DNA from 3 places in the Halobacillus ihumii genome. Region 3 is predicted to be linked to each of the others. Evidence: riboswitches for the same ligand, from Rfam matches in the RefSeq annotation. Region 3 holds a riboswitch; each other region holds the start of a gene.
What was found. A riboswitch is a leader RNA that binds a small molecule or an ion and turns the genes downstream of it on or off. The one in region 3 is predicted to bind cobalamin.

Region 1 (8,082 bases), 960 kb from region 3:
TACGTTCTGGGGAGAAGGGACGCCAACTTCTTCTGTGACGACTTCTACATTCGCTGACGAAGCAAGAATCTGCTGCATCCCATAATAATCAGAGAACTCGCCTGTGGCGGTCACTTCATCGCCTGCCTCAGCTGATAAACCGGGAGCACGAACGATAATGCCTCCTGTTTCATCCTGAATGTACAGATTTGTTTGACCACCAGTTTCAAAAGCAACTGTCGCAATTCCTTTTACCTTAACGGTTGCTCCTGGTTCGCTTGTCCGCGCATCCTTAATTGATTGCAGCTCTACTTCAGGAACATCCGGCATTTGATAGCTTCCTAGATACTCCGTCGTATCCTTGGCATAGCTATCCCATTCTCCTGCTGTTTCAAAAGGGTCATCTGTATTTTTGTTCCCAGCAGTAATTGACTCCTTACGAACAAGTGTGACGTCATCAGCATACGATTCTTCGCTGCCAATTTGACCGATAGAATCAACCACCATGCCGTCTTTCTTTAGGACAACGGGATCATTTCCATTAAAATTAATCGCAGAATTGTTAGTGGCATCCGCACTTGTTAAAATCTCTTGATTTGCCCGGCTATTAGCTGCCACGAAAACTTCACCGCTTGGAAGTGTACCAGACAATTCGAAAGTACCCGTCGGCTCCAGTGACCCGTTTGCATACATTTCGATCGTGTAGGCAGACAAATTTATTGAACTGCCCGTTCCGTTATAGATTTCTATCGCTTTATTATAACTGCTTCCCTCTATGTATTCTGAGAAAAATAGGTCATCTGCTGATTCCGCTGCATGACTTTGAGGAACCGCACTTGCAAATGGACTTAACGCTAATACAGCTGCCAGACCAGTAACAACCGTCTTTTTAATACTCATTTCATTCCTCCTAAATAAGTTATAAAAATCTATCAATCTTTCCCAAGTATAAAAGATAATCCGCCTACACATTGACCTTTTTTCTGTAAAAATTACAAATTGCGCCAAAAGACACAGCACAAGACGTCTGACCACTAGAACCATCCAGCCTATTTATATCCATTATCTGGATGACCTGAGGTGGAACTATATTCCAGCCAAAAATATTATCTGTTCTTTCTAGTGGCTTATCAATCAGATTAATGGCATTTCACTTAATTGCCCCGTAAAATAAATGTGTGAAAAATTAACTATGAGGTGATAAACATGAAAATAGAAATTTGGTCGGACTTTGTTTGTCCGTTTTGTTATATTGGAAAGCGTCGACTTGAAGAGGCTCTTTCACAAATAGCTGAAGGTGAACAGACAGAGATCGTCTATAAGAGCTTTGAACTTGACCCGCAAGCGGAGAAAAACACAGGAATGTCTAATGCCGAGAAATTAGCTGCCAAGTATGGGAAGAGCGTGGAAGAAGCCAAGCAGATGAATAAAAACATGGAACAGCAAGCGACCAGCGTAGGGTTGAAATACAATCTGGACACAACAGTTCCTACTAATACATTCGACGCCCACCGTGTAGCTAAATTTGCAGAGAGCAAGGGACTTGGTAAGGAAGCGACAGAACGGTTCTTCCAAGCTGTTCTCACCGATTCAGAAGATGTTGGTGATCACGATACACTAATCAAACTTGCACAAGACATAGGACTTGACCAGACTGATGTCAGTGATGTACTTTCAAGTGAACAATTTGGTGAGGTGGTTCGTGCGGAGGAAGCAGAAGCAAGGGAAATCGGCGTTCAAGGCGTACCTTTTTTCGTCGTTAACAGAAAGTATGCTATTTCTGGAGCTCAGCCTACCGAAGTTTTTGTACAAAGCTTACAGAAAGTAATGGAGGAAGAAAAGCAATCGCCTGCTTTTCAAAGCTTAACTGATGACAAACAGGGAGAAGCCTGCACAGATGAAAGCTGCGACGTCCCGCCGAAAAACGACAACTAATCCCAATTAATTCCACCTCAGGTCATCCAGATTCTGGATGACCTGAGGTGGAATTAATTGGGATTATCGTAAGCTGGCGCGGTTGCGGCGATACTCTTTTCTCGAGGGTGCTGTTTGATGTAACCTTATTTCTTCTTTTGTTTCAGGGATTACTTGTGGAACCGGTGTTGGTTTTCCTTCTGAATCTACAGCAACCATCGTTAAGAATGATTCAGTTGTCACCATCTTCTCCCCCTTTAATAAGTCATCAGCAAACACCTTTACATAAACTTCCATTGATGACCTTCCCGCTGACGTAACAAACGCTTCCAAGGTCAGCGCATCGCCTACCTTAGCCGAAGATAGGAAATCCACTGAGTCAATCGATGCCGTAACAACCACACAATTAGAGTGTTTCATAGCGGTTAAGGCTGCAATTTCATCGATATATGCAAGTACTTTCCCTCCAAAAATCGTATCCAGATGGTTGGTATCTGGAGGCAGAACCAAACGTGTTTGTGTCATTTTCGAAGCATTTACCGGTAAAGCATTTTCCATTTCCTTTCCTCCTTGCAGGTCTCTTACATAGCTGTTAAGCGTTTTTGCAAAAAAGCCAACTCACAAAAAACGCAATAAAAAAACACCTTCCTAAAGAAGATGTGACTTGATTATGAGCAGTTATAAGGGATCAGCAAGAAAAAATAGATACCTCATCACGTAACACCCTCCTATCTCCCGTAGGATTAACATGTTCTTCTTTATGGCAGGTCTCCTGGCTCAGAATCAACAGCCTTTTCTCCTTCCCATTTCGAGTCAGAAACAGTGAAATTCGCAAAATGCCTCCTCTATACAGTGGCGGGACCGCGTTGGAATTGCACCAATCTTCCCTTTTCAGCTTCAATCATGAAGCCACCATAAAGCCTATTAAATTTTGTTTGAGGATACTTGTCCTCCTCTTCACTATCGGCGAGAGCCAGCCAGTTGTCAATAAGAATGGATCAACCTTAAAATATTCACACTAAAACACCTGAGTTCACTGAACTATTTATTTTAACTTTTTGTTCTACAAAAAATTCAGACGTATATAATAAATTGCTGACTGTGACTTCATCGATTTTGTCAGAAAGGAGTGTACAAATGCTAAAAAAAGCAGGAATCTTTCTGCTAGTAGTTATTCTCCTATCACCATTACAAGTTTATGCAGGTTCATTTGGAAAAGGAGACCCCTCCGGAACGCCTGGGCAGTGGTACGTCGGTCTCACTCCCACTGATGTTGATTCTTCCAAGTCGCCTGTTGTGTTTGTTCATGGCTTAAATAGTTCCTCTCACACCTGGTGGAAAGAAAATGATATGTATCAAACGGCTTATAATCATGGCTTTGAAACGGCATTTGTAGATTTGTATCCTACTAAAAATATGTGGGACAACGGAAAGTTATTAGCTGAAAAACTAAAACAAATTTACGAGTACTTTGGCGAAGAATTGGTACTCGTAGCACATAGTAAAGGTGGCATCGATACACAGTCCGCCCTTGTACATTACCAGGCCTCCCCTTACGTTGACCGTTTGATTACCCTCTCTACCCCTCATCATGGTTCACAGCTTGCCGATCTTGCCTATAGCAGTTGGGCCGGGTGGTTGGCTGACATAATTGGAAGTAAAAATCCAGCCGTCTATTCGCTCCAAACCGGCTACATGAACAATTTCCGCAGCCAAACCGACAGTCATGCTAATGTTGATAAAGATCCCATTTTTACATTCGGCGGTACAGGATGGGGAACCTTTGGAACTTCGCTTTACTGGGGCGGGTTATACCTGAGCAGCTATGGAGCGAATGATGGTGCAGTTACTGTGGCTAGCTCACGCCTTCCTTATGCCCAGGAAGTTAAAGTAGCTGACTGGAATCACTCAGAAATCCGCTTAGGCAGTTCCACATTCCGGTTATTTGATCAATACCTTTATGAAAACCAATCCGTAACGGCTTATAAAACGTTAACAGAACCAATGGATCGGAAAAAACATCAGCCTTCCCCTCTTGCAAACTACTACTATCGCGGGGGAACCTATAAAGGATCAACTTATGAAAAATTCATAGTAGAAGATCACGTAACTGAAGCTACCGTGAACTGGATCAGCGAAAGGGAAAATACTGCATTAACTCTCATTGGACCAGACGGTAAAAACCATTCATCCTTTGAAGTCACACCAGCTTCGTCAAATATTTTCCAGGGTGCTTATTATCATTCTATTCAACTAAACCAACCTGCTAAAGGAGAATGGACACTTCAAGCAGCTTCACCTGAGGAGCACTACCTTCTATCCGTCCATTATCAAAGCCCCGTTAATCAGGACTTAGACTTTACAGTAAATAAAAACATGGAAGTATCTTTACTCGCACAGCATCAACAAGCGATCGATCATAACAAAGTAAAAGCAGATATTCGCCTAGACTACTATAAGAAAGGTAAAAAGAAGACGAAAAGCCTAAAGTGGAATGATCTGAACGGCTCCTCTTCTAAAAAGTTAGAAAAACTCGGAGAAGGCACTTACAATCTTACTATTGACCTTAAAGGAAAGACGAAAGCAAACGTTCCATTTAATCGTACCATTGTGACCTCTGTCTACGTAGATAGTGATGGAAAAGTTATAAAATAAGAAGAAACAGCCCCCTTACTTTACAAAGAAAGAAGGGGGTTTCACCTTGTTCGAATCCATTTTGCTATCATTTTCATGAAAAAATAAACAACACAAAAGGCTAAAAATCCGAGTACACTTATGGCGGCATCATTAAACTCCATAGCCCCCCTGCCTGTAATCTTCTGCTGAATTTCTACAGCCAGCACAAAAACAAGAACCATAGAGAGTGTAAACAAAAATGAAATAACCGTAATACTCCATCTAGCAATCATATGAAATAGTACATCTACAAAAATCAATCCTATGATTCCCAGTATTCCGATAATCCAGAAGTGAAGCTCCTTATCAGTCAGATTCCATCCAGACGACTGAGATACTTCTAACAATAGATCATGAAATACATTAACAATTTCAGCTAAAAACACAATCACTTCTTTCATTTTCTTCTTCCCCCCTGCTGCCTGTCCAATTCATAGTAGCACATCAAATCGCCCCACCCCACCTCAGGTCATCCAGATATTGGATGACCTGAGGTGGGGCTTTTTTCCAGATTATTCATCATTACTTTTACAAGATTCACCATTACAAGTATAATAGATAATTAGTTCGATGCTATTCTACATAATTGAGGTGGAGTTATGGGACGAAAAGAAATGAAGAAAAGGAAGAGGAAAAAGGGACGCTGGTGGAAAATCGTCCTGCTCATTGTCGTGCTCCTGCTCATTGGAGGAGGCGTTTATGCATTTACGATTTTTAATAACGTCAAACAAACAGTTAATAGCAAACTTCACGAAAATGTACCTTCCATAGATACAGAGATAACAGATAAGAAAGTTGATAATAAAGAGCCTATCAATATCCTTTTGCTAGGTGTAGATGAACGCGAGAATGATCAAGGACGTTCAGATACAATGATTGTAATGACCCTTGATCCAGCTAATAATCAAATGCAACTGGTCAGTATTCCCCGCGATACTAAAGTGAAAATTGCAGGTGATGGGCGTGTGACCCGGATCAATCATGCTTATGCTTATGGTGGAAGTGATATGTCTGTTAAGACCGTTGAAAACTTCCTTGATATTCATATTGATTATTATGTAACGATGAATATGGAAGGGCTGGCACAGTTGGTCAATGCTGTGGATGGAATCACTGTTAATAATGATATGGCCTTTACCCAAGATGGCTTCCAATTTCCAAAAGGTCAATTGCATTTATCGGGCGAAGAAGCCCTCGCCTATGTGCGTATGCGTAAAGAAGATCCGAAAGGGGACCTTGGACGTAATCACCGTCAGCGTCAAGTGATTCAAGGAGTCATTGATAAAGCTGCCGGATTAAATATGATCAATCAGATTGATGAAGTGATGAATGTATTAGGGAATAATATGAAAACAAATATGGAATTTGGGGATATGCGCCGGCTCGCCATGAATTATAGCAGTGCGCGCAAAAACATCTCTACTTACCAAATGTCCGGGAATCCTATAACTAGTTCTGGGATGTATTTAATAGAGATGCCGCAATCAGAAATTCAAAAAACGCATGACTTAATTGTTAATTTTGGTTCTTAGAATAAACCGTCTCCTCTCTTGCAGGAAGACGGTTTATTTTTTTGCCTAAATATGTTAATTTCACCCACCTCAGGTCATCCAGAATCTGGATGACCTGAGGTGGGTGAAATTGGTTAAAATCCTCTGAAGGCTTTTTTATTTCCTAAATAACTTCAGTCCATATCCATCCAATATCTTTCTTGGCACAAAAAAACGTGCGGTCTTTAATGGATCAACGATTTGGCTTATTTGAACTTCTCCAGCTGCACTCATGAGCATCGTAAACTCAGCAAGGGTTAGATCGGTTTGTGGCTGCAGTAGATCAATCATTTTTTCCACCGCAAGATCAGCAGCCTCATCTAAAGATTCTCTAGAAACAAGTGATGCTGCCCCCGCTGTATTCTCAATATAAGGATAATCAATTGAGTATCCCTTAATCACATCTAATGTCACCATCACTTTCGCTGGAATCTCAACTCCTGACACACATACCTCGCCATCGCCCATGGCCGCATGTACATCTCCTAATGAAAAAAGTCCACCTTCCTGAAAAATTGGGAAATACAATGTTGCACCGGTTGTTATAAGCTTAGTATCCATATTTCCCCCATGAGCTCCCGGCGTCCCACATGAAACAGCTTCGTTCTCTGGAGCAACTCCAATCACGCCAATCATCGGTTGTAAAGGCAGTTTGATTCTGTCATCAAACACTAATTCGTTTTCTTTTATTTCAATCATTTTTATTTTAAATTCATCTATTCGATGCCCCATGACACCAAGTTTCGGACCTGTTGCCATTACACCTCGTTCACCAAGCTCAATCCCATCTATTCTTACTTGCAAAATATCACCTGCCTGGGCGCCTTCTACGTATACTGGTCCCGTAGCCGGGTTAATGCGCTCCCAGTCAATACTCGAAAATGTTTCTTCCTCCGACTGAATTTGATTTTCAAAGCAATCATACGTATCCATAACTACTTGCTCACCGGCACGAACCTTCAAAGCTGGTTTGTTCTCCTTACTCATCGCGTACACAAAAGAATCTTTCTCTAACTTCTGAACCATATCCTTCATCCTCTCCATGTTATTACCATCCATTTTAACAGAATAATCAGACAGTCCGTCATGGAACAGCCCCAACACCAATCGATCCAAGGAGCTGTTTTATGTTGACCTCTTCAAATTGAGTCTTTTATTCAATCCCCTGCTGTTATTTAGGAAAATTGCAGCAATGATTAGGACTACACCGCCCCATTGTAAGGCAGTGATCGATTCAGCGAGTATGAGATTTGCTGAAATGAGTGCTACAGGAAGTTCAATCGCACTTAGTACATTAGCCAATCCATCTGACAGTGTCGGAGCTCCAATTGCAAAGAACAAAGGTGGGATAACAGCACCAAACAAAGCTACTCCTCCCCCTACAATCCACAATTTCACATCTCCAGCCGGTAAGGTAGGGATATCTTTTACAAAGGTAAGGGTAACTAAGATCAGCGAACCAGTCACCATAATCGGACTCCGAGCCCAGGGATCAACATCCACAGCGATTTGCCCGCTAAAAAATATGAATCCTGCATAAGTAAATGCTGATAACATACCAAATATTAGGCCTATGGCAGGCAGTTCTACTATACCCGTGATTAGAATATTAGAAGCGAAAAACACACCAATCAAAGTGATCGCCATCGAACAAATGGCCAGCACAGTCGGTTTCCTTCGATTAAACACCCACTCAAAAAAGAACCCCATCCATACAAACTGAAATAACAAAATAATAGCTAAGGATGCAGACAGATAATGGATAGCTCCATAATAAAAAATACTCGTTAACCCTACGAAACTGCCCATTGCCATAATTTTAAGGATTGTTTTTCTAGTTAAACCGGTCATCTTAGCACGCAGAAGAAAAGCGATTCCCCAAAGAATTATGAAAGCAATAATCATTTGAATAATATTTATTTCTCCAAGTGTATATCCATTACCGAAACCCAACTTCACAAAA
Region 2 (8,082 bases), 1.7 Mb from region 3:
TCTTCCATACGAAAACCACAGTTGCTGCAACATGCTACTTCCGGAATTCTCGTTTCCGGTTGAAAAGGAGAATAAAGCTTTTTCCTTTTACAATCTGGATGATGAAGCCAACTTACCATTTCCTGGAGCTTCCTATTTTTATATTTCCATCTGTTTTGAAGAATCCACCGAATCTTCTCAGCAATTCGTGTCCACTCATGTTTATCTGTAATAACAGGATGATGATTAATTAACTTCTCCTGCTCCAGTTGATATTTAATAAAATTCCACTGCGTTTCAGATAACCTAAGCTCCTCAGCCATTTCTTCATCATTCAATATGGAGTCTTGTCTATTAACAATGACATAAATGGAATGAAGAATTCCTTCGACATCCTCTGGTTTTACCAGTTCATTTTCAATAAACATTTGCGGTAAGTGATAATCACCAGGAGTGTACAACATCAAACTTGCACAAGGCTTTCCATCTCGCCCAGCTCGGCCGATTTCCTGTATAAATGATTCCAGTTCTGTCGGGAAGTGATAGTGAATCACTCTTCGGATGTTTGATTTATCAACCCCCATGCCGAAAGCACTTGTACAACAAATCACGTCCAGCTGATCGTTCATGAACTGCTGCTGGACGAGGAGACGGTCCATTTGCTCCATCCCACCATGATAAAATGCGATTCTTTGGTCCACTCTCGTTTTCAGCTCTTCCGAGATCCGTTCGGCCCACATTCGACTAGAAAAATAGATCATAGTGGGGGATTTATTTTGGGATAATACTTGAGTAATTCTCTCTAATTTTTCTTCATGACTCGCTGTTTCTTCTACAGCAAAACTCATATTTACTTTGTCCATTGGATAGACAACTGAGTCCATCTCTCGCCGGGCTAGCTGTTCCTTAATATCCGTTTGCACCTCAGGGGTAGCCGTGGCACTTAGAGCCAGAACTACAGGGTCACCAACTTGTTTAATCGAATGGCTTAGTTTTAAATAGTCTGTCCTAAACTCATGACCCCATTGCGAGATGCAATGGGCTTCGTCAATCACAAATAAGTCAACATGCAGTTTTGTCAATTGGTACATCACAGACTTATTTTGCAGCATTTCAGGGGATAGGTAAATCAGAGAATATTGATCCAGCTTTTCTAATACCTTACGCTTTTCTTTATAATCCATAAAGCTGTTTAAGGCAATAACCGACTTGAGTCCAGCAGCTTTCATTTGCTTCACTTGATCAACCATTAGTGAAATAAGCGGTGACACAACGACCGTGCTTCCAGAAAACAGTAGAGCAGGCAGCTGGAAACAGAGTGACTTTCCAACACCAGTCGGTAAGATGCCCAATACATCTCTGCCTTCAAGTACCTTGCCAATAATCTCCTCTTGTCCCTGCCTAAACTGACGGTAGCCAAAATGCTTATAAAGCTTCTCTTTTAAATCAAGATTACGCATATGACATTGGCTCCTTTTTCGCTGCTGCTAAAACTAATCGAAGTTCAAAGTAGGAAAATTGACCTTGAAATGCTTCGTAAATCCGTTTCAAACGTCTTGTTTGCAGACGAGAGGCTGATGCCAATATAGCCTGTTCATGCTCTTCATTGATAAATGGACGGATCGAGAAACCTGGAACCACTAGTGCAGCTTCGATTACATGATCTTGTATAGTACTTAGTTTTAACTTTCGGATTGCTGCAATACTCTCTAATGTAAATCCCTTCTCCAGGAACTGATACGTTCTTTTTGCAGAACGTGTGATAAGACTAGAAGAAGACAATCCTTCCAGACAAGTTGCTATTGCCGGGTAGCATGATGGGCTAATTCGGCATTGTTCGTACAAGTAATAGGATACATGTGATAGCAATATATCGACTTCCTGTTCCGATAGGTTATGATCACGTGCAAGTTGTTCTCTCGTTTCCCCTATAATCCTTCCCCCTGTTAACCTGCTTGTAAACAGGACTGCTTCCACTTCAGTCCGTTTACTGAGCAAATTCGCTAATTCTTCATATAATTGTTCTTCTACTTCCTTCATACCTTCCTTGATTCGACTATAGTGGTGTTTGACCCATTGTTGAATCGGTGGCTGCTCAATAATAGCTAAAAAAGACCGATTATTCACTGACAGATTTGTCACGGTTTGAATCAGTAATCGAAGCCGGCCTTCGAATACTTGCACATTTGCTGCATCTGCCATGCCCGAGAAATAGTCTGGACGCGGTCCTTGATAGTTGGCAAGGTAGTCAACTCCGTCTTTTGTCAGTGAGGCAAACTGCTCATTTTCTATTAAAATTAAGTCATTATCAACAGCTATTTGGATAGTTGTCGCAAGTTTTGGCTTGGAAAGGTTCGGGCATATTCCAAAAAAATCATCAATACCATACACACGAGCGTCCTGCAGAGTTTGAGCTGAGCGTTTTCCCTTTAATAAGTGGAAAATCCCTGAAATTGTACGCTCCCTTTTCATTTGGTTTATACATGTTAAAAGAATATATAGAAACAAGTGAACCCTCCTTCTGCTGCTTATCTATTGAAAAGTTCGAATCATCATCTTACAATGGCTATGTAGCAATTTTTGATAAACCTTTTGCCCCTCTGAGAAATAACTTCACGAGGTGACATTTGAAGGAGGTTAATTTTTGGCAAAGTTTACAATGGTTGACCAGGATACATGTATTGCTTGTGGAGCATGTGGTGCCGCTGCCCCTGATATCTTTGACTATGACGATGAAGGGTTAGCTTACGCCTTGCTGGATGATAATATGGGAAACGAAGAAGTTCCTGAAGTTTACGAAGAAGATATGGAGGATGCATTTGAAGGCTGTCCGACAGACTCCATTAAAATATCTGATGAGCCTTTTGAAGGCGACCCTCTCAAGTTTGAATAAAACCTCCCTTCTTTTAAATAAAGAAGGGATTTTTTTAATCATTTTTAGTAAGCTGACTATATCTAAATAGCGTTGCTTCTTTATCAAAACTTGAGTACCAGCGGTTTCCAAGTTCATCAATAATTCGGTAATGCTGACTAATTACATTTTGCTGAAGCTTAAATCGTTTTCTCTCCTCGCTTGTCGTCCACCACACTCTACCCTTTATAATCCTCTTTTCAGTACGATCCACCTGATTGTGAGCAATGGTTTCAATGATTTCGAGTGGAGCATCTCCCAGCAAGCCTTTCAGGACATCGCTTTCCAGAAACAAGGCACATACCGCTACAACTGTTGTCCAACTAGCCAATGTTCTTTCCTTTTCAATTTGCACGAGCGTCTTCTTTGATACTCCTAGGATCGCAGCCATACGGTCCTGAGTATACCTATACTCAACACGTATTAATTTGATTTTCTTCGATACCTGCTGTATCAATTGTTCTCTATCCATACCACCGTCTCCTCATTAGTATGTATATCATTTTATCATGCCCATCAACATTATACTATCGATATACGCATGAAGGAGATATGAGTATTTACATGAGTCAATTCATAATGACTCTTTTACAAAAAGACTGATAAATCACTTTCTATGTTGCTCCATCGCCTGTCGTTGAATCTGATTAAGGTCCGTATTTTTAATAGAAGAATGGGGGTGGAAAGCGAGTTATTTCCCGACCACCTTCCCCTCATCCAGATGATGAATAAGAAAATAACCCGAATGAAAAATCAGTTCGGGTCATTTAAGTGCCAACCTCTACTTATTCCTCTGCAGGAACTGGGTTCAGCGCCTTCGGTGTTTCCACCGTTTTACTCAATTCATATGGACCTAACTTGCCGATTGACGTGTTTTCGAATTCAACTCGATCATAACCGAAATGTTGAGCGGTCATTAAAATGGATTCTATGGCTGTCAGCATTTGTTGTTTATCAACAGACTTAGGATTATTAAGTTCGACGATGAGTTCATTGCCTTCTTCATGTGCAGATTGAATGGTCACCTCAGGTGGTAGCGGAGAATCCACTTCTGGATCCTTCTCATCTTTCTTTAACTCTTTTAAAGCGGTGCTTATCGTACTCTCATTCTTGATCGATATGGGAACGAAAAAGGAACTGTCACTTGAAGAAGGCTTAAATACTTTGAAAATGAAACTACCCTCTTCGATAACCGACAATGATGATACTTTTCCATAACTGCCCAGCGATACCGGTGAGCCGTCCTCAGTCTGAATGGAAATATTCTCAACATTGTAAGGCTCCACTGACCATTTTATACTGTTAACAATTGAAGTGCTCATCGCATTTCCGCTAACCGAAAAGTTATTAGGAAACGTCACCTGAGCCTTTTCATCGTTTTCATCAATTGAAATGGTGATATTTTCAAGAATATTTTCTGATAATCCAAGCTGTTCTGTATTGATATTGCTTCCTTCACGTTCATTCTCTTCAGATACAACCGTAAGAGGAACGATATGTTGAACACTCTGATCAACAGCTGCCAAAGGCTTCATATTACTGGAAATTTCTTCAACCACCATACTTTTCAACTCATGAACAGTTTGATCAGAGGACTGCTGGTTGGTTTTTAAAGGAAGATCATTTCCGCTGCTGGAACCTTCCGACTTTTCCAGCTTCAAATTTTGATGCTCAGCAGATTGCGGATGATCGACAGCCCCTTCCTTCATGGAATAATATGAAAAAGGCACTACTACGGCCAGAATGAGCACTGCAATGACGGAAGCTATACCAGGAAACAGCCATCTTGGGCGCCTTGAAGACTGTTGGTTAGAGTCAGCGGTGATCAGGCGATAATAATCATCTTTACTTTTTGTGTCATCAATTTGCGGGAGCTCATGCAGCATTTTTTCTATACGTGTATCTTGTTTATCATTATGCTTCATGCTCACTACCCCCCTTTACACCTAATCGTTTCTTTAAAGCAAGCATTCCTCTATGCTGAGTAGTTTTAACCTTACTCTCCGAAAACTGCAAAATGGCTGCGGTTTCTTGTATCGTCATCCCCTGTATATACCTTAAGATAATGACACTTTTTTGATCTACCGTACACTGATCTAATGCTTCGTAAACTTCTCTCATCCTGTCATTCAGTTCCGCCACTTCGTCCGGCAAGGCTTCCTCATCCTTTATTGATTCACCTTTTTCTTCCCAGTTAAAAAAGTCCATAATCTTTTTTCTTTTACGTCCCTGCTTGCGGAAGTAATCAATAGTCACATGTCTAGCTATCGAAAATAACCATGTTTTTTCACTGCTCCTGCCATCAAATGATTGATATGATTGAAGCACTTTTATATAAACCTCCTGGGTTAAATCTTCAGCGGCTGATCGATTTTTTACCATATAATAAATAAATTGAAATAAATCTCGATGATATTTATCGTAAAATTCATCAAAGAACGGTTTCACACCTTGAACCTCCCGTTCATTCATATTGTCGTTTATGTACCATTAAAAGTTACACCTACCTATCATAATACCGATCATTTAAAATGAAAACCATAAATGTTCATATAAAAAAGAGCTGCTAAAATCGCAGCTCAACTTTAAATATCCTTATACACTTGTAAGCGAATGTTTCTTTTGATAACGAGAAAACAATGTTCCTAACACCGGGGAGAGCACAAGGATAAAAATTACGTTGCTTGCGGCATGATTTAAGTCCATCGGCAATCCTGCTAAATAATAAGCCCAAAACGGCTGTCCTGCAACTCTCATTGTAAAAGAAATAATTAGTCCATAGACAATTCCGCTTAGAAACCCATATATTGATAGCATCCATACTGGAATGTTCGCCCAGTATTTGCCGATTAAACCTGCTCCCAGTCCGATTATAGACCAGGATAGAATTTGCCATATAGTCCAGTACCCCATCCCTAGAAAAACATTAGAGAGAAATGTTGTTAAGAAAGCCATAATGACTGCTGCCAGCGGCCCTAGCCAGAAGCCTGCAATGATAATAATGGCAGTAACAGGCTGTACATTTGGAATGTTCGCCATCACCAGACGTCCTGCAATTGCCATCGAAGCAAGCATTGCAATTAACGTTAATTTATACGTATTCATGAATCATGATTCCCAGGATTGAAAATCAAAGACAATTTCGTCGCCCTGTTTTACCTCGTATTTATTTGCTCCAACCATTGAAGTTTCCCCGTTTATGGTAAACATCCAGGCCTTTTGCTCTCCTTCGCTGGCAGTAATTCCTTCAAGTCCCGTAATAAACCCATCTTTCTCTGCCACCTCAAAGTTGTTTTTCATCACTTCCATTAACACAGTGCCTTCTTCAACTGTTACTTCTTCATTGGCGAGCACTTTTTCCCCTTTGTTCTTAGATAGTTCGATGTTAAGTGTTACTTCCTGCTTCTCCTCTTGGCTGGTGCTGGCCTCTTCTCCTCCACCTTCAGTTTGACAGCCAGCGAGCACGAACAAGGTCACCATTAATGCTGTGATTAGTGCATACATCTTTCTCATGATTACAAAACCCCCATTCTATTAATAAATACATTGCTGCAATGCTAATCGGGGATGATGATGGTTGACTACTCAGGTCTACCCAAATGATACTAAAAAAGCCTGCTCCTTTATTAGAAGAGCAGGCTTAAGACATACCAGTAAAGCTATGTAAAAACACTACATAAGATTAAACCGGATATCTCAAAGGCTCAATCCCCGAAGCTTTGAAACAATATATTAAATCAGGCAGGTCTACTGACTCGTGCATCATTCTACTAAAGAGCCTTCCCACGATTATTCGCAGTGGTTTCCCTTGTTCGTCAACACTTACAGTTGCGAGGACAGTACTGGCTTTTCACCAGATTCCCTATTACACCATATCGGGTACCTAATTTTCTCATTTAATTCTATTTTATCGTACAGCATGGTCAGGGTATTTTCAAGCTATTTCTCCTCTTGTTCCAGTTCTGTCGGCAGAGTAAAGGTGAAAGTTGTTCCCTCATTCACTCTACTATGAACATGAATCGACCCTTTATGAGCCTCAATGATGTTTTTGGCAATAGCGAGTCCCAGACCCGTTCCTTTCTTACTATTTTCCCTTTTTCTAGACTTATCTGCTTTATAGAATCGTTCAAATACAAATGGGAGATCTTCTTCAGGTATTCCCAATCCTGAATCTGTGACTTTCACGATCCATTGATCAGATGTTCGTTCGGCTATTACATCCACCGATCCGTAATCATTCGTATGCCGAATCGCATTATCTATTAAATTCGTTAATACCTGCTCAATGCGATCTGCATCGATATGAATGGTTCCTTGCGCGTCATTTGAATAAAGCTGAAGGTTGATCTCTCTTTCGTTTGCCAATCCCTGAAATTTACGAATAATTTTTTCAAGAAACGGCATTACTTCGACTGTATCCTTATAAAGAGTCATATGACCGGCTTCCATTCGAGCGAGATCCAGTAATTCATTCACTAGCCTGCTGATACGGAGTGATTCATCATGAATAATTTTAGCCAGCTCGTTTTTATCTTCCTTCGTTTCGGCTACATCATCCACAATTGCTTCACTGTATCCCTGTAACATTGAAATCGGAGTTCTTAGTTCATGTGAGACGTTTGCAATAAAATCTTTTCTTAATTTATCCAAACGCCGCTCCTCTGTCATGTCTCTCAGTACCGCTACCGCTCCCCTTATATAAGTACGATCATAAAGAGGGGTCATTAACATTACCCACGTTCGTCCTTGCACAGTAATTTCAGTCATCACTTCCTGCTCAGTCTCAATAACCTCATCAAATAGTTTTCGCATGGGCTGAGGCACTTCCCTTTTTCCATGGGCAGGTTCGTTCCCGTCATTTTCGTATATCCAGGACTGATAAAATTGATCAGCGGGCGGGTTAGAGACTAAAATTTCTCCCTGCCTATTAATCGTAAGCACTCCATCCGCCATGGAACGTAAAATACCGGACAATTGTTCTTTTTCTTGATTAACAGCATTAATGTGAAACTTAAGTTCTCGTCCCATACGATTAAAAGCCATAGCCAGTTCTCCGATTTCATCATGTGTTAAAATCGGAATCTTTGTATTGAATTCCCCTCTTGCAAGTTCCAAAGCGCCCTCTCGCATTTTAATTAACGGAGCGGTGATTCTTGTTGATAAGAAAAAGGCGAAGATTGTAGTCAAGATTA
Region 3 (8,082 bases):
ATCCGGTCTAGAAGCGATTAATCTAGCAGCACGTTTAGTTCAGTCAGGTGCTGGAGCCATTTTTATCGCTGGAGGGGTTGAGAGTACGAGTCTGGCACCATGGAAAGTGAAGAAACCTGTCTCTATTCATGACCCAAGAGGGCCTGAACTCTATACGCGAGCACGTTTCTCCCCTGAATCAATAGGAGATCCTGAGATGGGAGAAGCGGCTGAAAATGTGGCTGAACATTATGGTGTCACACGTAAAGAACAAGATGAATGGGCTTATCTAAGTCATATGAAGGCTGTTGAGGCCCAACATGAAAACAGATTTGAGGAGGAGGTCATTGCAATAGATGGAGTACATCAAGATGAGGGTCCACGTCCAAATACGTCCCTTGCAAAATTATCTACTCTTGCACCCGTTTTTAAGCATGGTGGCACGGTAACCGCAGGAAATGCTTGCCCAATGAATGATGGGGCGGCTGCCGTCCTGGTGATGTCTCGGGAGAAATGCCGCGAGCTAGGTCTAAAGCCAATAGCTCGGTTTGTTGATAGTACGACAGCGGGGGTAGATCCTCACTTGCTTGGTATTGGCCCGATTCCTGCTGTGAAAAAATTGTGGAAGCGCCAGGGATTATGCTCAAAGGATATTGACCTTGTGGAATTCAATGAGGCATTCGCTTCTCAGGTTATAGCTTCATTAAATAGCCTGGAAATTCCATACGAAAAAGTGAATCAATCCGGTGGCGCACTGGCTTTAGGGCATCCTTATGGGGCGTCAGGATCCATACTCGTGACACGGTTAATGTCTGAGATAGCCAGGGGGAGCAAGGTAAGTCGAGGACTCGCTACGCTCGGTATTGGCGGTGGAATGGGGCTTGCGACTTTATTCGAATCAATGGAAGACATAGTATAGCAAGGTTTTTTGATATCGAAGACACTAAAACAGTACTTAGAAATGCAAATGAAAAGCGGTACCCAACCAATCATATGCTATGCTGCCATATCCCTACAGGACTCAGGGAGTGGCAGCATATTTTTTTTAATGGCTAAAACAGATTAATCCGATATAAAAATCTTTTCTTGCCATTTATGGTAAACATAGATAACGAACGAGAGTCCAAAAGTAACGAGTAAATATTGCCAGGAAGAGATCTGGTTATACTCTGATATACCCAATTTTTTTAGTGTAGGCAGAGCGATAAAACACATAATGAAATCAAGTATAAAATTTACCACAATATACAGTAGAAACTTATTGGATGTTAGCTTGAAAATCCAGAATGTCCCGACTGAAAAAATCCCATAGGCAAAACTAACGTCAATCATATAACCCCAGGGTACTATGTATTCATGGATGGTCCACCACTTATAGGTGTAGGCAATTTGAAAGATGATGGTCATTAAAAATGCAGTAAAGATTGTAACAGGCATATACCTTCTAATGGTTTCCTTGGAAGCAAAGAATAGTGTGAGCCATGGTAGAAATAAAGAAGCATACAACAAAACGTTTACCATCATTTAAAACTCTCCAATACAGTAAAGATCCTTTCTATGTATTATTTCTAAAGGTCCCAAGTATATTCACTCGAATTACTTTTTTTGGAAATTAGATGGTGGTTATAAATAGAATTTGGTAGTTGTGAAACAATAAATTAATGTTTGGAAGGGGTGTATATTGAATATGGAAAACTTTAAAGATGAGTACAATAAAAGTTTTATCAATGGCCAATGGGTAAATGGCGACACAGGGAAAAATTATGACATTTTAAATCCATACGACGAGTCCGTGATCACAACGGTGCAGTTAGCTTCATTACTACAACTGAAACAGGCATATGAAATTGCTGAGGATAGACAAAAAGATTGGGCACATTCTTCTGTTAAAAACAGAAAGGAAGTCCTTCGCAAAGCAGCCGAATTTTTGGAAAACAATCGTGAGGAAATTATTCGTATTGCTAATCTAGAAACAGGTGGTACGTTGCTAAAGGTCGAATTGGAATTAAACCTGACGATTGATGTTTTGAAAGAGACGTTCAATTATATAGATAGCATAGACGATATAAAAGAGGTTCCTGCTTCGATTGATGGGAAAAGAAATAAAATTTACCGGCAGCCATTAGGTGTGATTTCATCTATCTCTCCATTTAATTTTCCGATGAATTTATCGATGCGATCGATCGCGCCTGCGCTTGCATTAGGAAACACAGTTGTCCATAAAGCAGATTTACAAGTAGGTTTAACTGGTGGATCAATTCTAGCACGTGCGTTCGATTACGCTGGATTGCCAGACGGTGTATTTCAGTCTATTCTGACAACTCCGGATGAAATTGGTGACGAGATGCTGGAAAACCCCGTGGTGCAACTAGTTGCATTTACTGGCTCTACAGGCTTTGGGAAACACATTGGGGAAATTGCTGGTAAAAACCTAAAACGGGTAGCATTGGAGCTTGGAGGGAATAACCCTTTTCTCGTATTACGAGATGCTGATATTGAAAAGACTGTCGATGCAGCAATATTTGGTAAATTTATGCACCAGGGACAAATATGTATGTGTATTAATAGGATTATTGTCCATAAAGATTTATATCAACAATTTACGGAAAAATTTGTTGAACGTGCTTCCCGACTACCTTATGGCGATCAAACTGACCCTGATACAGTAATTGGGCCGCTAATCAATAAAAAGCAGGCAGAAGAGGTAATGAACATCATTGAAAAGGCTGAAAAAGATGGGGGGAATGTTGCCTTGAAGGGAAAAAGGGAAGGAAATTTGCTCACACCGCATGTTTTTATCGATGTAAAAAACACGGATGACATCGCACAGACAGAATTGTTTTCACCTGTTGTCTCCTTGATCAGGGCAGATTCTGATGATCATGCCATTGAATTAGCGAATGATACGATTTATGGACTGACCTCTGCGATATTTACATCTGACTTAGAAAAAGGAGAAGCATACGGCTTGAAGATTGATAGTGGCATGACACATGTCAATGACCAAACGGTAAACGATGCGGCGAATGTTCCGTTTGGCGGAAATAAACAAAGTGGCTTAGGACGATTTGGGAATCCGTGGGTCATAGAGGAATTTACTAAATTGAAATGGATTTCGGTACAAGAAGAATATAGAGAATTCCCTTTTTAAAAAATTAAAAGGACAAGTACAGCATTATTCCTTAATGATGTATTTGTTCTTTTTCTATGATTTCATATGACTGAGAATTAAATATGGAGGGAGGAAAGAAGGTACTTTGGTACGTTATATAGAAAGAAGGATGTTGTAAAGATATCTTTTCAGCTGCTAGATGATTAAATGAGCTAAGCGGGATAAGGAGTCGTACGGAATGAGAACTAATTCACAGGAGAGATTTCAAGACAAACGTATAGATATGAAAAAAGTATTATCCATTATTGGCATCATCTTTGTTGCCTTTAACTTACGTCCAGCCATTACATCAGTTGGACCACTCATCAGTTCAATCAAGGCAGATATAGGCCTGTCCAATGCTGCTGCAGGGTTTATTACAACACTGCCTTTGTTAGCATTTGCGATCTTTTCTTTTCTTGCACCAAAGTTTGGTCAACGCTTTGGATTAGAACGGGTAGTATTTGCAGGTTTACTGACTTTAATAGCGGGGATTTTGATTCGGTTTATTTCAATGACATTCACCTTATTTGCAGGAACCGCTTTAATAGGTATTGGTATTGCCATATCCAATGTACTGTTACCCGGGATTGTAAAGGAAAAATATCCTCAAAAGGTGGGCCTGGTAACAGCCGTTTATACCACTTGCATGTCTGTCTTTTCAGCGGTTGGCACAGGGCTTAGTATTCCTTTAGCTGAAGGATTTGGGCTTGGATGGGAAAAAGCACTCGTATGCTGGGTCGTGTTAGCTATTCCGGCTGCAATAATCTGGGTGCCTCAACTACGAAAACCGGCTAAAGCAGATGATGTAAAGACACCTGCACTGCAGAACGGTTCGATATGGCGTTCGAAAATTGCCTGGCAAGTTACCATTTTTATGGGATTACAATCGTTTTTATTTTATTCTATGATTGCGTGGCTGCCTGAAATCCTCAATGGCAGAGGGGTTAGTATCTCAACAGCAGGGTGGATGGTATCTGTCATGCAGTTAACGGGGTTGCCGATGACCTTCCTGACTCCGGTGCTGGCTTCCCGGTTTAATAATCAAAGAGGAATTGTTGGAATGATCGGCTGCCTTTATACAACAGGCTTGTTAGGAGTATTGTTCGCAGAAGGCATTCCCTTATTGGTTCTGAGTGTCATGCTGATCGGGATTGGCCAAGCTTCATCTATCAGTCTGGCGCTTACCTTGCTTGGGCTTCGGGCAGCTAATGCTCGGCAAAGTGCTGCACTGTCTGGGATGTCTCAATCGATTGGATATTCACTTGCTGCTGTGGGGCCGGTATTAATCGGTATACTGCTGGATATTACCGCATCGGTGACAGTTCCAATACTATTGTTCATCGCCATTATAGTTGTAATGGTAACAGCTGGTTTAGGAGCAGGAAGGAATCAGACGGTTTTTCAACAGAGCAAAGAACCTCTTCGGTAATAGACAGAAGCATAACACTCACGTTATAAGCTAGGCTCGGACATAACTTAAAAAAGCATATCATTCTATTAATATCAGTTCGGGTTGTACACTTGGAAAGATTACTACCATCGCTTCGTAAAAATACTTCGCTTTCCGCGGCCCCACAGGACGTGGGGTCGTTCGGTGTTGGCACACGACGTGCCGAACTTAACCGAACATCCTCTAAAAAGTCGAGCTTCCTCGGAAAGCAAAGGACGCTTTCCTGTGGGATCTTTGGGTCGTGCTGTTCCCGCAGGAGTCTTCGCATTTTAACTACGCTAATTATCTGCGTTTTAAGTCATTTTTTATCGTTCGTTTTTTGACATCATTGCTTTTACTTATGTTCCTGCCTTTAATGTTATATGGGGGATCATATATCCACTTACTAGGATAGTAAGAATCAGAAAAAAACCATGCACAACAATTACCTTAAAAAACTAATACTTCTCTATGCCTTTGACAATGCCTTTTGCCACTTGCTCGCGGTAATCTTCGCTTTTTAACAATTCCGCGTCTTTTTTATTCGAGACAAACCCCGTTTCTACAAGAATTGCTGGCATATCAGTATGACGCAAAACATAATAATCCGCTTTAAACACCCCGCGACTCAGGTTATTAGTTTCAGAGATAACGTGTTCCTGGACTAAATCTGCAAGATCTCTTGCATCTGAGCTCCCTGCACTATAAAAGGTTTCGATGCCTTTAGCGCTAGAGTCATAGTATCCGTTGGCATGAATACTGACAAAAAGGTCGCCTTCCCAGGTATTGGCCATCTTTACACGATCTTCAAGGGTAACAAAGGTATCATCTGTTCGCGTCATTAAAACATCATAACCTTTTGCACGCAGTGTAAATTCAACGAGCTTAGCGATTTCTAGAATAACGTCTTTTTCCTGAAGAGAATTTCCGATGGCTCCGGGATCTTTACCTCCATGACCAGGATCGAGAATAATGCGTTCGATCTCCTGTCTCTCAGATTGATAAGGTTTTTCCTCCCTGGCCTCGTCTGGTTTTCTCACACGCTTCTCTTCGATTCGTTTTTCTTCCTCAACGCGCTCCCAAGCACCTTCTGACAGAAAATCGGTGCTTACAAAACCTAGACGTCCTTGATAAGTGATTTGCCCCCAGCCATTCTCAAGATCAATATACTCAACTTGTTCCCCTGGTAAAAGACTTCCGATCACCGTAGCATTCAAACTAGGTGCTTCCCGAACATTTAAGGACAATTGGGTGTCAACTTCGCCTGTTTGTGCAGCTTTTACTGGCGTGGTGATCACCAGCGTAGATGTAACTGTCAGGACAAACAATAGAATTACCTTGATCGAACGCATGTTCAAATTCATACATAACTCCTCCTGGCTATTAATAGTGCAACTTTTATTCTATGAAAGGTAGTGGATCATACTATTAATCTTGGACAAGTTTTAAATGATATATTCAGTAACACGCTACCAGGAGAATATTTGACAAAAAACTCTAAAATGCAAGCATTTTTTCATAATCTTTAGTAGAATAGTAGTTAATTGAATAGGCGAAGAAAACAGGCGTGATGTCACTCATCACTTAAAAGGGAAGTTGGTTCAAATCCAACGCGGTCCCGCCACTGTACTTGCGAGCAATCTGCACGATTCCACTGTGTCATAAGCATGGGAAGGAGCAGAAAGCCATGACCATAAGCCAGGAGACCTACCTGTTTTTCTCACCAATAACCTACGCGGATAGGAGGTGTTTAGTAAAAAAGGAGTTCTGCTTATATGTCCATTCAGTGGAATTGCAAATCCTTGAATGTACACATCTTCATTGCGAGATGTGTTTTTTTTATGCTCAAAAATAGATTCATTACAGGGGAGAGGTTAATTTGAAACGTTTATTGAATTACATACTCATGCTTCTAATGACGATCAGTTTGCTGGCAGGCTGTTCAAGCAATGAGAACTCTGGTCAATCAGAGGAAAGCCAGAAAGAAGACGCTGCAAATACAGAAGAAACCCAAGGTGCATACCCTCTTACGGTAAAGGATTCAGCGGGTAATGAGGTCGTACTGGAGGAAGACCCTGAACGAATTGTCTCATTGATTCCCAGTAACACAGAAATAACGTTTGCCGTCGGTGCAGGTGAACAGGTTGTCGGCGTGTCAAAGCATGACAACTATCCCGAGCAGGTGAATGAAATTGACAAGATTGGCGGCATGCAAATTAACACGGAGAAAGTCTTGTCATTAAAGCCTGACCTCGTGCTTGCACATGGGTCCAATGCTCATAATTCACAAGCAGCCATTAAGCAGATCCGCAATGCAGGGATTCCGGTTTATGTAGTTAAGAACGCAACTGATTTTAAGGGCGTATACGAAACGATTCAATCGATTGGTAAATTAGTAAATGAGCAGGAGAAAGCGAACAGCATTGTAGCTGGAATGAAGGATAAGTTAAAGAAAATTAAGGAAAAAGCATCTACGATCGAAGACCCTAAAAGTGTTTTTGTTGAAGTATCCCCGGCACCGGAAATTTATACGACTGGAACGGGCACATTCATGAACCAAATGCTTGAGGCGATTAATGCGAAGAATGCTGCTGCCAGCCAAGAAGGTTGGGTGAAAATGAATGAAGAGGCCATTATTAGTTTGCAGCCTGACGTCATCATTACTACCTATGGCTATTATACAAAGAACCCTGTCGAAAAAGTTCTCAGTCGAGAAGGATGGGAACAAGTACCGGCTATTAAAAATGAACAGGTATTTGATGTTCATTCTGACATTGTTACACGTGCGGGCCCACGTTTAATAGAGGGTGTAGAGCGGTTAGCCGAAGCCGTTTATCCGGAAACGTTCGGTGATGAATAAACCGTTGGCTTATATAGGGAGTTTTATGATTTTAATAGGCGCTTGGCTGGCCGGCGTGGCCGTTGGCAGTGTGCCTATTCCGCTCCCTGTCATTATCGGGGCTATAGCAGAAGCGGTTAGTCCTTATCAATCAACCATTGACCCTATAAACATCAGTATTATTGTAGATGTTCGCCTTCCGCGTGTCGTGTTAGCTGGATTAGTGGGTGCCTCCCTAGCTATAGCTGGAGCATCCTTCCAAGGGCTGCTGCAAAATCCATTAGCGGACCCTTATACACTAGGTGTATCTTCAGGTGCCTCAGTTGGGGCGGTGTTGGTGTTATTTGTAGGCTTTTCTTTCCCGGTTTTCTCAGCTTTTACGCTTCCTATTGTCAGTATCAGTACGGCAGTCCTTACTCTGCTTTTTGTTATTGTTTTTGCACGCATGCTTGATCGCACGCTTTCTATTGAGACGTTGATACTGACAGGGATTGTCATGGGTTCTTTCCTTGGCTCGGTTATTTCACTCATGATTGCCTTGACTGGAGAAGAACTTCGGCAAATTGTCGGCTGGCTCCTCGGAAGTGTTGCGATGCGGGGATGGAATCATGTTGGGTTACTGTTCCCCTTTTTTGCGGTTGGGGTGTTGCTTCTGTTGACTCAGGGACAGGAATTAAATGC

Region 1: another riboswitch for cobalamin. It lies ahead of G6R08_RS04870 (acyl-CoA thioesterase); the one in region 3 lies ahead of G6R08_RS09420 (ABC transporter substrate-binding protein).
Region 2: another riboswitch for cobalamin. It lies ahead of G6R08_RS00845 (DUF4430 domain-containing protein); the one in region 3 lies ahead of G6R08_RS09420 (ABC transporter substrate-binding protein).

The regions. Positions count from the first base shown of each region.
Region 1 covers NZ_CACVAO010000001.1:928,322-936,403, forward strand. Annotated here, with positions in the region: gene G6R08_RS04860 (chitobiase/beta-hexosaminidase C-terminal domain-containing protein) at 1-879, opposite strand, end outside; gene G6R08_RS04865 (DsbA family oxidoreductase) at 1,186-1,914, shown strand; gene G6R08_RS04870 (acyl-CoA thioesterase) at 1,978-2,451, opposite strand; cobalamin riboswitch at 2,639-2,825, opposite strand; gene G6R08_RS04875 (esterase/lipase family protein) at 3,031-4,548, shown strand; gene G6R08_RS04880 (hypothetical protein) at 4,590-4,970, opposite strand; gene G6R08_RS04885 (LCP family glycopolymer transferase) at 5,169-6,101, shown strand; gene G6R08_RS04890 (acetamidase/formamidase family protein) at 6,237-7,145, opposite strand; gene G6R08_RS04895 (EamA family transporter) at 7,245-8,082, opposite strand, start outside.
Region 2 covers NZ_CACVAO010000001.1:148,582-156,663, forward strand. Annotated here, with positions in the region: gene G6R08_RS00810 (RecQ family ATP-dependent DNA helicase) at 1-1,439, opposite strand, end outside; gene G6R08_RS00815 (YpbB family protein) at 1,432-2,487, opposite strand; gene G6R08_RS00820 (ferredoxin) at 2,624-2,872, shown strand; gene G6R08_RS00825 (helix-turn-helix transcriptional regulator) at 2,907-3,362, opposite strand; gene G6R08_RS00830 (GerMN domain-containing protein) at 3,676-4,815, opposite strand; gene sigX (RNA polymerase sigma factor SigX) at 4,805-5,338, opposite strand; gene G6R08_RS00840 (ECF transporter S component) at 5,486-5,995, opposite strand; gene G6R08_RS00845 (DUF4430 domain-containing protein) at 5,999-6,403, opposite strand; cobalamin riboswitch at 6,614-6,792, opposite strand; gene G6R08_RS00850 (ATP-binding protein) at 6,830-8,082, opposite strand, start outside.
Region 3 covers NZ_CACVAO010000001.1:1,886,967-1,895,048, reverse strand. Annotated here, with positions in the region: gene G6R08_RS09445 (thiolase family protein) at 1-898, shown strand, start outside; gene G6R08_RS09440 (hypothetical protein) at 1,042-1,503, opposite strand; gene G6R08_RS09435 (aldehyde dehydrogenase family protein) at 1,667-3,130, shown strand; gene G6R08_RS09430 (CynX/NimT family MFS transporter) at 3,330-4,562, shown strand; gene G6R08_RS09425 (N-acetylmuramoyl-L-alanine amidase family protein) at 5,021-5,926, opposite strand; cobalamin riboswitch at 6,109-6,291, shown strand; gene G6R08_RS09420 (ABC transporter substrate-binding protein) at 6,442-7,422, shown strand; gene G6R08_RS09415 (FecCD family ABC transporter permease) at 7,415-8,082, shown strand, end outside.